Streptomyces collinus Tu 365: one gene and its partner. The protein of the gene in region 2 interacts with the protein of the main gene of each other region in a pairwise test. Links are inferred from orthologs where the notes say so. Each region holds a gene or a part of one and is shown on either strand. Other genes may lie near its edges.

Region 1 (3,971 bases), 2.8 Mb from region 2 along the record:
CGCTGCTCACCGAACGTGACGACGACGCCATCGGCGAGGCGGTGGAAGCCGGCACCCGGCTGTTCGCCGGTGTCGTGCCGGGCACCGACGGCCCATTGTCGGACCCTGCCGGTAGCGTCATGGGTGTCAGGACGCTGTGGCGCAGGCTGGGGCTGCGTCCGGGGCTGCTCGCGGAGGCGGTCACGGTGACCCCGGCGTGCGGGCTCGCGGGCGCTTCCCCCGCCTACGCGCGCCAGGTGCTCGCCCACTGCGTCCGGGCGGCGAGATCCCTCGCGGACAACCCAGAGTAACGGGAGGACAACACGGTGGCCGGCGACAAGCAAGCCCGGACGACGGCGGTGCCCGCCGAGGCCCGCGAGAAGCACACGCGGCTCGCGGAGCAGGTCGAGGAGCACCGCTTCCGGTACTACGTGAAGGACGCTCCCGTCGTCAGCGACGCGGAGTTCGACAAGCTCCTGAAGACGCTGGAGGCGCTGGAGGCGGAGTACCCCGAGCTGCGCACCCCGGACTCGCCCACCCAGAAGGTCGCCGGGTCGTACGCCACGGAGTTCACCGCCGTCGAGCACCGCCAGCGGATGCTCTCCCTGGACAACACCTTCAACGACGACGACCTGGCCGCCTGGGCCGACCGCATCGCGCGGGAACTGGGCGAGCAGGAGTACCACTTCCTGTGCGAGCTGAAGGTCGACGGCCTCGCGGTCAACCTCACCTACGAGCACGGCCGTCTCACCCGCGCGGCCACCCGCGGCGACGGCCGCACCGGCGAGGACATCACCCCGAACGTCCGCACGATCGCGGAGATCCCGGACCGCCTCAAGGGCGACGACGTCCCGGACCTGGTCGAGATCCGCGGCGAGGTCTACTTCCCGATGGAGAAGTTCCTCGAGCTGAACGCACGCCTGGTCGCAGCGGGAGACAAGCCCTTCGCCAACCCCCGCAACGCGGCGGCCGGTTCGCTGCGGCAGAAGGACCCGCGGGTCACCGCCACCCGGCCGCTGCACATGGTCGTCCACGGCATCGGCGCCCTGGAGGGCTTCTCGGGCATGACCCGCCTCTCCCAGGCCTACGACCTGCTGAAGACCTGGGGACTGCCGACCTCCCCGCACAACCGCGTGGTCGACGACCTCGACGGCGTCCGCGCGTTCATCGCCTACTACGGCGAGAACCGCCACTCCGTGGCGCACGAGATCGACGGCGCCGTCATCAAGCTCGACGAGATCCGCCTCCAGGGCCGCCTGGGCTCCACCGCGCGCGCCCCGCGCTGGGCGATCGCCTACAAGTACGCGCCGGAGGAGGTCAACACCAAGCTCATCGACATCAAGGTGGGGGTCGGCCGCACCGGCCGGGTCACGCCGTACGCCCAGGTCGAGCCGGTCACCGTCGCGGGCAGCGAGGTCGAGTTCGCCACCCTGCACAACCAGGAGGTCGTCAAGGCCAAGGGCGTGCTCATCGGCGACACCGTCGTGCTGCGCAAGGCCGGTGACGTCATCCCGGAGATCCTCGGCCCCGTGGCCGACCTGCGGGACGGCAGCGAGCGGGAGTTCGTGATGCCGGGCGAGTGCCCCGAGTGCGGCACGGCGCTGCGGCCCATGAAGGAGGGCGACATCGACCTCCGCTGCCCCAACGCCCGTGCCTGCCCTGCCCAGTTGCGCGGACGCCTGTCCTACCTCGCGGGCCGCGAGTGCCTGGACATCGAGCACTTCGGCGACGTGGCCGCGGCCGCGCTCACCCAGCCGCTGGAGCCGGCCGACCCGCCGCTGGTCGACGAGGGCGACCTGTTCGACCTGACGGTGGAGAAGCTGCTGCCCATCAAGGCCTACGTCCTCGACCCGGACAGCGGGCTGCCCAAGCGGGACCCGAAGACGGGCGAGGAGAAGGTCGTCACGGTCTTCGCCAACCAGAAGGGCGAGCCGAAGAAGAACACCCTCGCCCTCCTGGAGAACATCGAGGCGGCCAAGTCCCGCCCGCTCGCCCGCTTCCTGAACGGGCTGTCCATCCGGCACGTCGGCCCGGTCGCCGCGCAGGCCCTCGCCCGCGAGTTCCGCTCGCTCGACCGCATCGAGCAGGCCACCGAGGTGGAGCTGGCCGGCACGGACGGCGTCGGCCCCATCATCGCCGCCGCCCTCAAGGAGTGGTTCGCCGAGGAGTGGCACCGCGAGATCGTCCGCAAGTGGAAGGCGGCCGGAGTCCCGCTGGAGGACCAGGCCTCGGGCGAGGACGAGGGGCCGCGTCCGCTGGAGGGGCTCACCGTCGTCGTCACCGGCACCCTGGAGAACTTCACGCGGGACGGCGCCAAGGACGCGCTGCAGAGCCGCGGCGCGAAGGTGACCGGATCGGTGTCGAAGAAGACCTCGTTCGTGGTGGTCGGCGACAACCCGGGGTCGAAGTACGACAAGGCGATGCAGCTCAAGGTCCCGGTCCTGAACGAGGACGGTTTCGCCGTCCTGTTGGAGCGGGGACCCGAGGCCGCGGCCGAAGTCGCGCTTCCCTCCGCCGAGTAGCGGTTGAAGGCCACCCGTTCGGTGCATATCAGTTGCATACGGGTGGCCCGGGCGCATTCGGGCAACCGTCGACGACCGCTGCCCGAGGGAGCCTTCAGCGTCCTACTGTTGAGGTGTGCGCCTGCCGTGCCCAGCTGCGGCTGGGGCATCTCCCTGCCCGCGAAGGGCACGGGGAGGCCTTCTTCGACGCGGAGCCGCTGATGGTTGTCGGGCATCGGGCCGCGTGGCGTGGGCACCGCCGGCTGTGAGAGGGACGGGAATGGAACCGACCGAGAGCGCCGCTCCGGACGCATGGCTGCGCCTGCGCCGCCGTGCGGTCGCGTGGCGGGAGAGCCGGTGGACCGGACGGGGCGCCGAGCGCACGCACGTCCGGCCGCGCCCGGCCGGACCGGGTACCCCCGCCGAGACGCACACCGCGATCCCCCTGGTCGTCGAAGCCGTCCCGGCGCTGCCCGGCGGCGACGCCGAACGGCACCTGCCCCGGCCGCCGCTGCCCGCCGCCGTGGTGGCCGCCGCCGGCTGCGTCCTGGGCGCCGGCTTCGTCCGCGCGTTCACGCAGCACCACGCCCTCTTCCCGTGCGACACGCTCGGCTGGTCGCTGGCCGTGCTCACCGGCATCATCGTCGGCCACCTCGTGATGCTCGGCCGCGCCCGCTGGTGGGGCGGCACCGGCTCCGGCGCCGCCCTCACCCTCGCCGTCCTGCTGCTGTACGGCTGGGTGCCCGCCGGCATGGTCAGCCTGACCGTCGTCGTCCTGGTCGGCACAGCGAGGCGGCACCGCTGGCGCCAGGGCGTGCTGCAGGGCGCCGCGGACATCCTCGGGATCGGCGCCGGCGCCCTGGTGCTCGGCTGCTTCGGACGGGTGCCGAGCGTCGAGGAGCCGTGGCGGCCCGAGAGCTGGGGCATCACCACCGTGCCCGAGGTGATGGTCGTCGCGGCCGCGTACCTCGCGGTCAGCCGCGGCCTGCTCTGGTACCTGCACGCGCCGCGCGGTGGCGGACTGCCCACCGTCGCCCGCACCGCCCTGGTCAGGCAGGGCCTGGTCGCCGTCGCGCTGCTCGGCATCGCGCCCCTGGTGTGCGTGGTCGCCGACGCCCAGCCGATCCTGCTCCCGCTGTTCGCGATCCCGCTCATCGCCCTCGACTCCACGCTGTGGATGGCCCGCGCCCGCGCCGAGGAGCAGTTGCGCGACCCGCTGACCGGACTGCCCAACCGGCAGTGGCTGCTGGAGCGGATCTGGACCGCGCTGGACGACGCCGAGCGGATCGGCGCCCGCGCGGCCCTCATGCTGATCGACCTCGACCGTTTCCGGTCGGTGAACGACACCCTCGGTCATCTCGCCGGTGACCGGCTGCTGCTCCAGATCGCCGACCGGCTGCGGGTCGCCCTGCCGCGCGGCGCGGAGGCGGCCCGGCTCGGCGGTGACGAGTTCGCCGTGTTACTGCCGGTCGCCGACTCCACCACCTCGGC
Region 2 (5,560 bases):
CGCCTGGTTCCCGAGGACCACGGTCAGGGGCACCGCGGTGATGCCGTGGCGCTCCATCGTCCGCGGCGGCAGGTAGGCCGTTGAATCGGTGACGATCGCGACATGGCGGGACATGAGCTGGAGGTTACCTGCCGTGGTCGCCGTGCGGCAGCCCGGCCCCTGCCCGCCGGACCGGGAACGGGTCCGTCATGTGGTGCTCTCGGGGCGCGGTTTCTTCTGCCAGGAGGGGGTGGGACGCTGCGCGGGCGGGGTGATCGCGGGCGCCGGCCGCTCCGCGTCGGTGGCGGACGCCGGGGTGTCGGACCACGGCGAGGACGCGGGTTCCGGCCCGGTCCAGTGCCGCAGGGCGCCCGCCTCGACGTCGATCTGGGTGCTCAGCGAGTCCAGGTCGTCGTCGGAGAAGCGGCGGGCCCGGTCACGGGCGGCCCAGCGCAGGGAGTCGGCGGACTTGGTGATGCGCTCGGTGCGGCGGCGCAGCTCGGGCAGCAGTGCGGCGAGGGCGGCCCGGTCCGGCTCGGACTCCAGCCGCCGTAGGTCGGCGTCCAGTTCGCGTCCGTGCGCGCTGAGCCGCTCGAAGAGGCCGAGGGACTCCTTCAGCGACTCGTCCTCCACCGCGCCCGCGGCCAGCGCGTCCTGGGTGGCCCGCATCGAGGTGCGCAGGGTGAGCCGGAGCTGGGCGATCTCCCCGGCCGGGCCGATCTGGGCGAAGGACCTGGCACGCAGGGTGTGGTCCTCGACCGTGCGCCTGGCCTGCGCGATCGTGCGGTCCACTCCGCGTTTGGCGGCGCCGACGGCCTTGATCGTGACGTAGGTGCCCACGCCGATGAACGCAAGGAGGATCAGAACGAACACGGTGATCACTGCTTCCATGACGCTCCTCCTCCGACCGGCACGGCACGAGCGGCCGCCTCTCCACGGTAAACGCAGCGGGCAGGCCCCGGGTTCCGGAAGAACCCCGAACCTGCCCGTAGGGGACTACCCCGACGCCCGGCACACCTGGTCACCCCTGTGTGCCGGGACCGTCCCGCGGGGACGCGCGGTCAGCCGGTGACGATGTTCACCAGCTTCGGAGCCCGCACGATGACCTTGCGGACGGCCGCGCCGCCCAGTGCCAGGACGACCTTCTCGTCGGCCAGGGCGGCCTTCTCCAGCTCCTCGTCGGAGATGCCCGGCGGCACCTCCAGGCGGGCCTTGACCTTGCCCTTGACCTGCACGACACAGGTCACGGTCTCGTCCACCACGTAGCGCGGGTCGGCGACCGGGAAGTCCTGGTGGACGACCGATTCGGTGTGGCCCAGCCTGCGCCACAGCTCCTCGGCGATGTGCGGGGCCAGCGGGGCGATCATCAGCACCAGCGGCTCGGCGACCTGGCGCGGCACCGCGGTGCCGGCCTTGGTCAGGTGGTTGTTCAGCTCGGTGACCTTGGCGATGGCGGTGTTGAAGCGCAGGCCCTCCAGGTCCTGGCGCACGCCGTCGATCGCCTTGTGCAGGGCGCGCAGGGTGTCCTCGTCGGGCTCGGCGCCGGTGACGGTCGTCTCGCCGGAGTCCTCGTCGACGACGTTGCGCCACAGCCGCTGCAGCAGCCGGAACTGGCCGACGACCGCGCGTGTGTCCCAGGGCCGGGAGACGTCCAGCGGGCCCATGGCCATCTCGTACAGGCGCAGGGTGTCGGCGCCGTACTCGGCGGCGATCTCGTCCGGGGTCACCGCGTTCTTCAGCGACTTGCCCATCTTGCCCAGCAGGCGGCTGACCTTCTCGCCCTGGTAGTAGTAGTCGCCGTCGCGCTCCTCCACCTCGGCGGCCGGCACCGCGATGCCCCGGCTGTCGCGGTAGACGTAGGCCTGGATCATGCCCTGGTTGAACAGCTTGTGGAACGGCTCGGCCGAGGAGACGTGCCCCAGGTCGTACAGGACCTTGGACCAGAAGCGGGCGTACAGCAGGTGCAGCACGGCGTGCTCGGCGCCGCCGACGTACAGGTCGACGCCGCCGTGCGGCAGGCCCTCGCGCGGACCCATCCAGTACCGCTCGATCTCGGGGTCGACCAGCTTCTGGTCGTTGTGCGGGTCCAGGTAACGGAACTCGTACCAGCAGGAACCGGCCCAGTTGGGCATGGTGTTGGTCTCGCGGCGGTACTTGCGGGGTCCGTCGCCCAGGTCCAGCGTGACGTTGACCCAGTCCTCGTTGCGCGACAGCGGCGTCTCGGGCTGGGTGTCGGCGTCGTCCGGGTCGAACGTGCGCGGGCTGTAGTCCTCGACCTCGGGCAGTTCCAGCGGCAGCATCGACTCGGGCAGCGCGTGGGCGATGCCGTCCTCGTCGTAGACGATCGGGAAGGGCTCGCCCCAGTAGCGCTGGCGGCTGAACAGCCAGTCGCGCAGGCGGAAGTTGACGGTGCCCTCGCCGACGCCGCGGCTCTGCATCCACTCGGTGATGCGCGCCTTGGCCTCGGCGACGCCCAGGCCGTCCAGCGTGACCTCGTCGTTGGACGAGTTGATGATCTTCGCGTCGTAGGAGGCGAAGGCGTTCTCCCACGTGGCGGTGTCGGTGCCGCGGCCGTCGGTCGGCTCGACGATGCAGTGGATCGGCAGCTCGAAGGCGCGCGCGAACTCGAAGTCGCGCTGGTCGCCCGCCGGGACGGCCATGATCGCGCCGGTGCCGTAGCCCATCAGCACGTAGTCGGCGATGAAGACCGGCACCCGCTCGCCGTTGACCGGGTTGGTGGCGTAGGCGCCGATGAAGACGCCGGTCTTGTCCTTGGCCTCGGCCTGCCGCTCCACGTCGGACTTGGCGGCGGCCTGCGCGCGGTAGGCGGCGACGGCCTCGGACGGGGTGGCGTGGCCGCCGGTCCACACGTCGTGGGTGCCCTCGGGCCACGCCTCGGGGGTGAACTTCTCGACCAGCGGGTGCTCGGGGGCCAGCACCATGTAGGTGGCGCCGAACAGGGTGTCCGGGCGGGTCGTGAAGACCGTGATGTTCTCGCCGTCGATCGGGAAGTCGACGCGGGCGCCCTCGCTGCGGCCGATCCAGTTGCGCTGCTGCAGCTTGATGGCCTCGGGCCAGTCCAGCTCCTCCAGGTCCTCCAGCAGGCGGTCGGCGTAGGCGGTGATGCGCATGTTCCACTGGCGCAGCTTGGCCTTGAAGACCGGGAAGTTGCCGCGCTCGGACCGGCCGTCGGCGGTGACCTCCTCGTTGGCCAGCACGGTGCCCAGGCCGGGGCACCAGTTGACCGGCGCGTCGGAGGCGTAGGCCAGGCGGTACTCGCCCAGGACGTCGGCGCGCTCGCCCTCGCTCAGCTCGCTCCACGCGCGCGTGGTGCCCGGGACCGGCCGCTCACCGGACTCGAACGCGGCGATCAGCTCGGCGATCGGGCGGGCCCTGCCGGCCTCTGCGTCGTACCAGGAGTTGAAGATCTGCAGGAAGATCCACTGGGTCCACTTGTAGTAGTCCGGGTCGATCGTGGCGAACGAGCGGCGCTTGTCGTGGCCCAGGCCCAGCCGGCGCAGCTGGGCCTTCATGTTCTCGATGTTGGCCTCGGTGGACACGCGCGGGTGCGTGCCGGTCTGCACCGCGTACTGCTCGGCGGGCAGGCCGAAGGCGTCGAAGCCGAGGGTGTGCAGGACGTTGTGGCCGGTCATGCGCTGGAACCGGGCGTAGACGTCGGTGGCGATGTAGCCCAGGGGGTGACCCACGTGCAGACCCGCGCCCGAGGGGTACGGGAACATGTCCATGATGAACTTCTTGGGCTTCGCGACCAGCTCCGGATCGCCCGCCAGGTCGCCCGTGGGGTTGGGCGCGGCGTAGGTGCCGTCGGCGTCCCAGAAGTCCTGCCAGCGCGCCTCGATGTCGGCGGCCAGGGCGGCCGTGTAGCGGTGCGGCGCGGCCTCCGCCGACGCCGCAGCGGTGGCAGCGGGGTTCGTCTCGCTCATGATCCTCAAAGCTCCATCGATCGTCTCTGCCTGCGGCTGCGTCATCCGAAAACGAAAAAGCCCCTCACACAGGAGGGGACGCCGCGCCGATGCCGACCTCTCGGTTCGACCGGGGGTCGGTACTGATCAGCGCGGCCCGCTAAGCAGAAGGCGTACGGCACGCATGGCGCTAGGGTACCGCAGGCCTTGAGTAAGCCGCGACGCGCTTCCGTATGCCTTGTGGACATGCCAGGAACCCGACCAGAACTGAACGAAGGTCAAGGATTACTTCGCGTAACAGCTACTAAGGGACATCGACACAGTCGCATTGTCCTTTGATAACAACGCAATAACTCAAACCTCGTACTGATCGGTATGGCTCCACTTAGAGTTCGGCAGCGGGACCGCTTTCCCGAAACTGCTCGGAGTTGCCCCCATGAACACTCGTCGTAGTAACAGCTCGCTCCCCAAACCCGGCCGGTCGGCCTACGGGGTGGCGTCCGCTGTCGTCCTGCTGCTCATACCCGCGATCGTGCTGGTCGGAGGCAGCCAGTTCCGCGAGTTCCTGAACTTCGGCGCGGGCGTGCTGTCCCTCGTCTCACTCAGCTGCTCGGTGATCTGGGGCCTGTTCGCCCAGGACCGGATCTTCCTGAACACGCGCCAGCGGATCGTCGGCCAGGCGGTGCACCGGACGACCGCGGTCGCCTCGATCGCGTTCCTGCTGCTGCACATCACCACCAAGATCGCACTCGGTCACACCCAGCTGATCGCCGCGATCATCCCGTTCTCCCTGGGCGTCACCGGGATCGGCGGCCTCATCGGCCTGGGCTCGCTCGCGGGCCTGCTGATGATCTTCGTCGGCGTCACCGGTGCCCTGCGCAGCAACTTCGCCACCCCGGCCCCCGTCGCCGCCCGCTGGCGGGCGATGCACATGCTCGCCTACCCGGCCTGGTGCGCCGCGCTGGTCCACGGCCTCTACGCGGGCCGCCAGGCCAAGCCCATCTTCACGATCCTCTACAGCCTCGCCCTGCTGGGCGTCATGGGCGCCCTCGCGCTGCGGTCCGCCCCGCGCCCCGTCAAGCGCAAGGTCGCCGACCGGCTCGTCGCCCTCCTGGGCAGCTCCGAGCGGCCCGGCATCGACGACCTGGAGGCGAGCCGCTCGCGGGTCGCCGAGTCCGGCCCCCAGGGCTTCGAGGGCCGGCGCGAGGGCCGGCGCGAGCCGCGGCGCCCCGCCGAGGCCCCGGCCCCCGCCGCCGCGCCGCTGTACCAGACCCCGATGGCCCCGGCCGGCGAGCCCGCCTCCGGGTTCGCCGCCGCCTACCGGGCGGTGCAGATGCCCGGCTCCCAGCAGCCGTTCGCGCCCGGCCCGACGACGCGCATGGACCTGCCGCTGGATCTGCAGGCCACCGAGGCGATGCCGCGCGTGGACGGCCCGTCCAGCACCTCGGGAAGCTGGCCGATCCCCTCGCCGCCGCCGGTCGGCGAGGCCCCGCCGTCGGCGTACGACCCGCTCCAGGACACCGGATACAACATCCCGGCTTATGGCAATCCGGGCACCGCCGGCTACGGCCGGAGTGACGTGTACGACACCGGTGAGACGAACAACCGCTTCGGGACGTACAACTCGAACGACACGTTCAACGGCGGTCCCGCCACCG

The links.
Region 1: the proteins of leuS (region 2) and ligA interact in binary tests that used the Escherichia coli proteins (3 or more experiments, as listed by UniProt). The link is inferred for Streptomyces collinus Tu 365 from one-to-one orthologs.

What each region holds. Positions count from the first base shown.
Region 1 is NC_021985.1:5,928,201-5,932,171, forward strand. Bases 1-2,903 are described here. They hold ligA (NAD-dependent DNA ligase LigA), read left to right. Parts: upstream 1-305; coding sequence 306-2,501; downstream 2,502-2,903. Other genes in these bases: B446_RS25865 (methionine synthase), read left to right, coding at 1-290; B446_RS25875 (putative bifunctional diguanylate cyclase/phosphodiesterase), read left to right, coding at 2,761-2,903. Outside these bases: more of B446_RS25875, read left to right, coding at 2,904-3,971. UniProt on the Escherichia coli protein: DNA ligase that catalyzes the formation of phosphodiester linkages between 5'-phosphoryl and 3'-hydroxyl groups in double-stranded DNA using NAD as a coenzyme and as the energy source for the reaction.
Region 2 is NC_021985.1:3,122,765-3,128,324, forward strand. The notes cover bases 841-4,265. They hold leuS (leucine--tRNA ligase), read right to left. Parts: upstream 3,924-4,265; coding sequence 1,041-3,923; downstream 841-1,040. Other genes in these bases: B446_RS13485 (hypothetical protein), read right to left, coding at 841-870. In the rest of the region: B446_RS13480 (DegV family protein), read right to left, coding at 1-114; more of B446_RS13485, read right to left, coding at 187-840; B446_RS13495 (cytochrome b/b6 domain-containing protein), read left to right, coding at 4,339-5,560.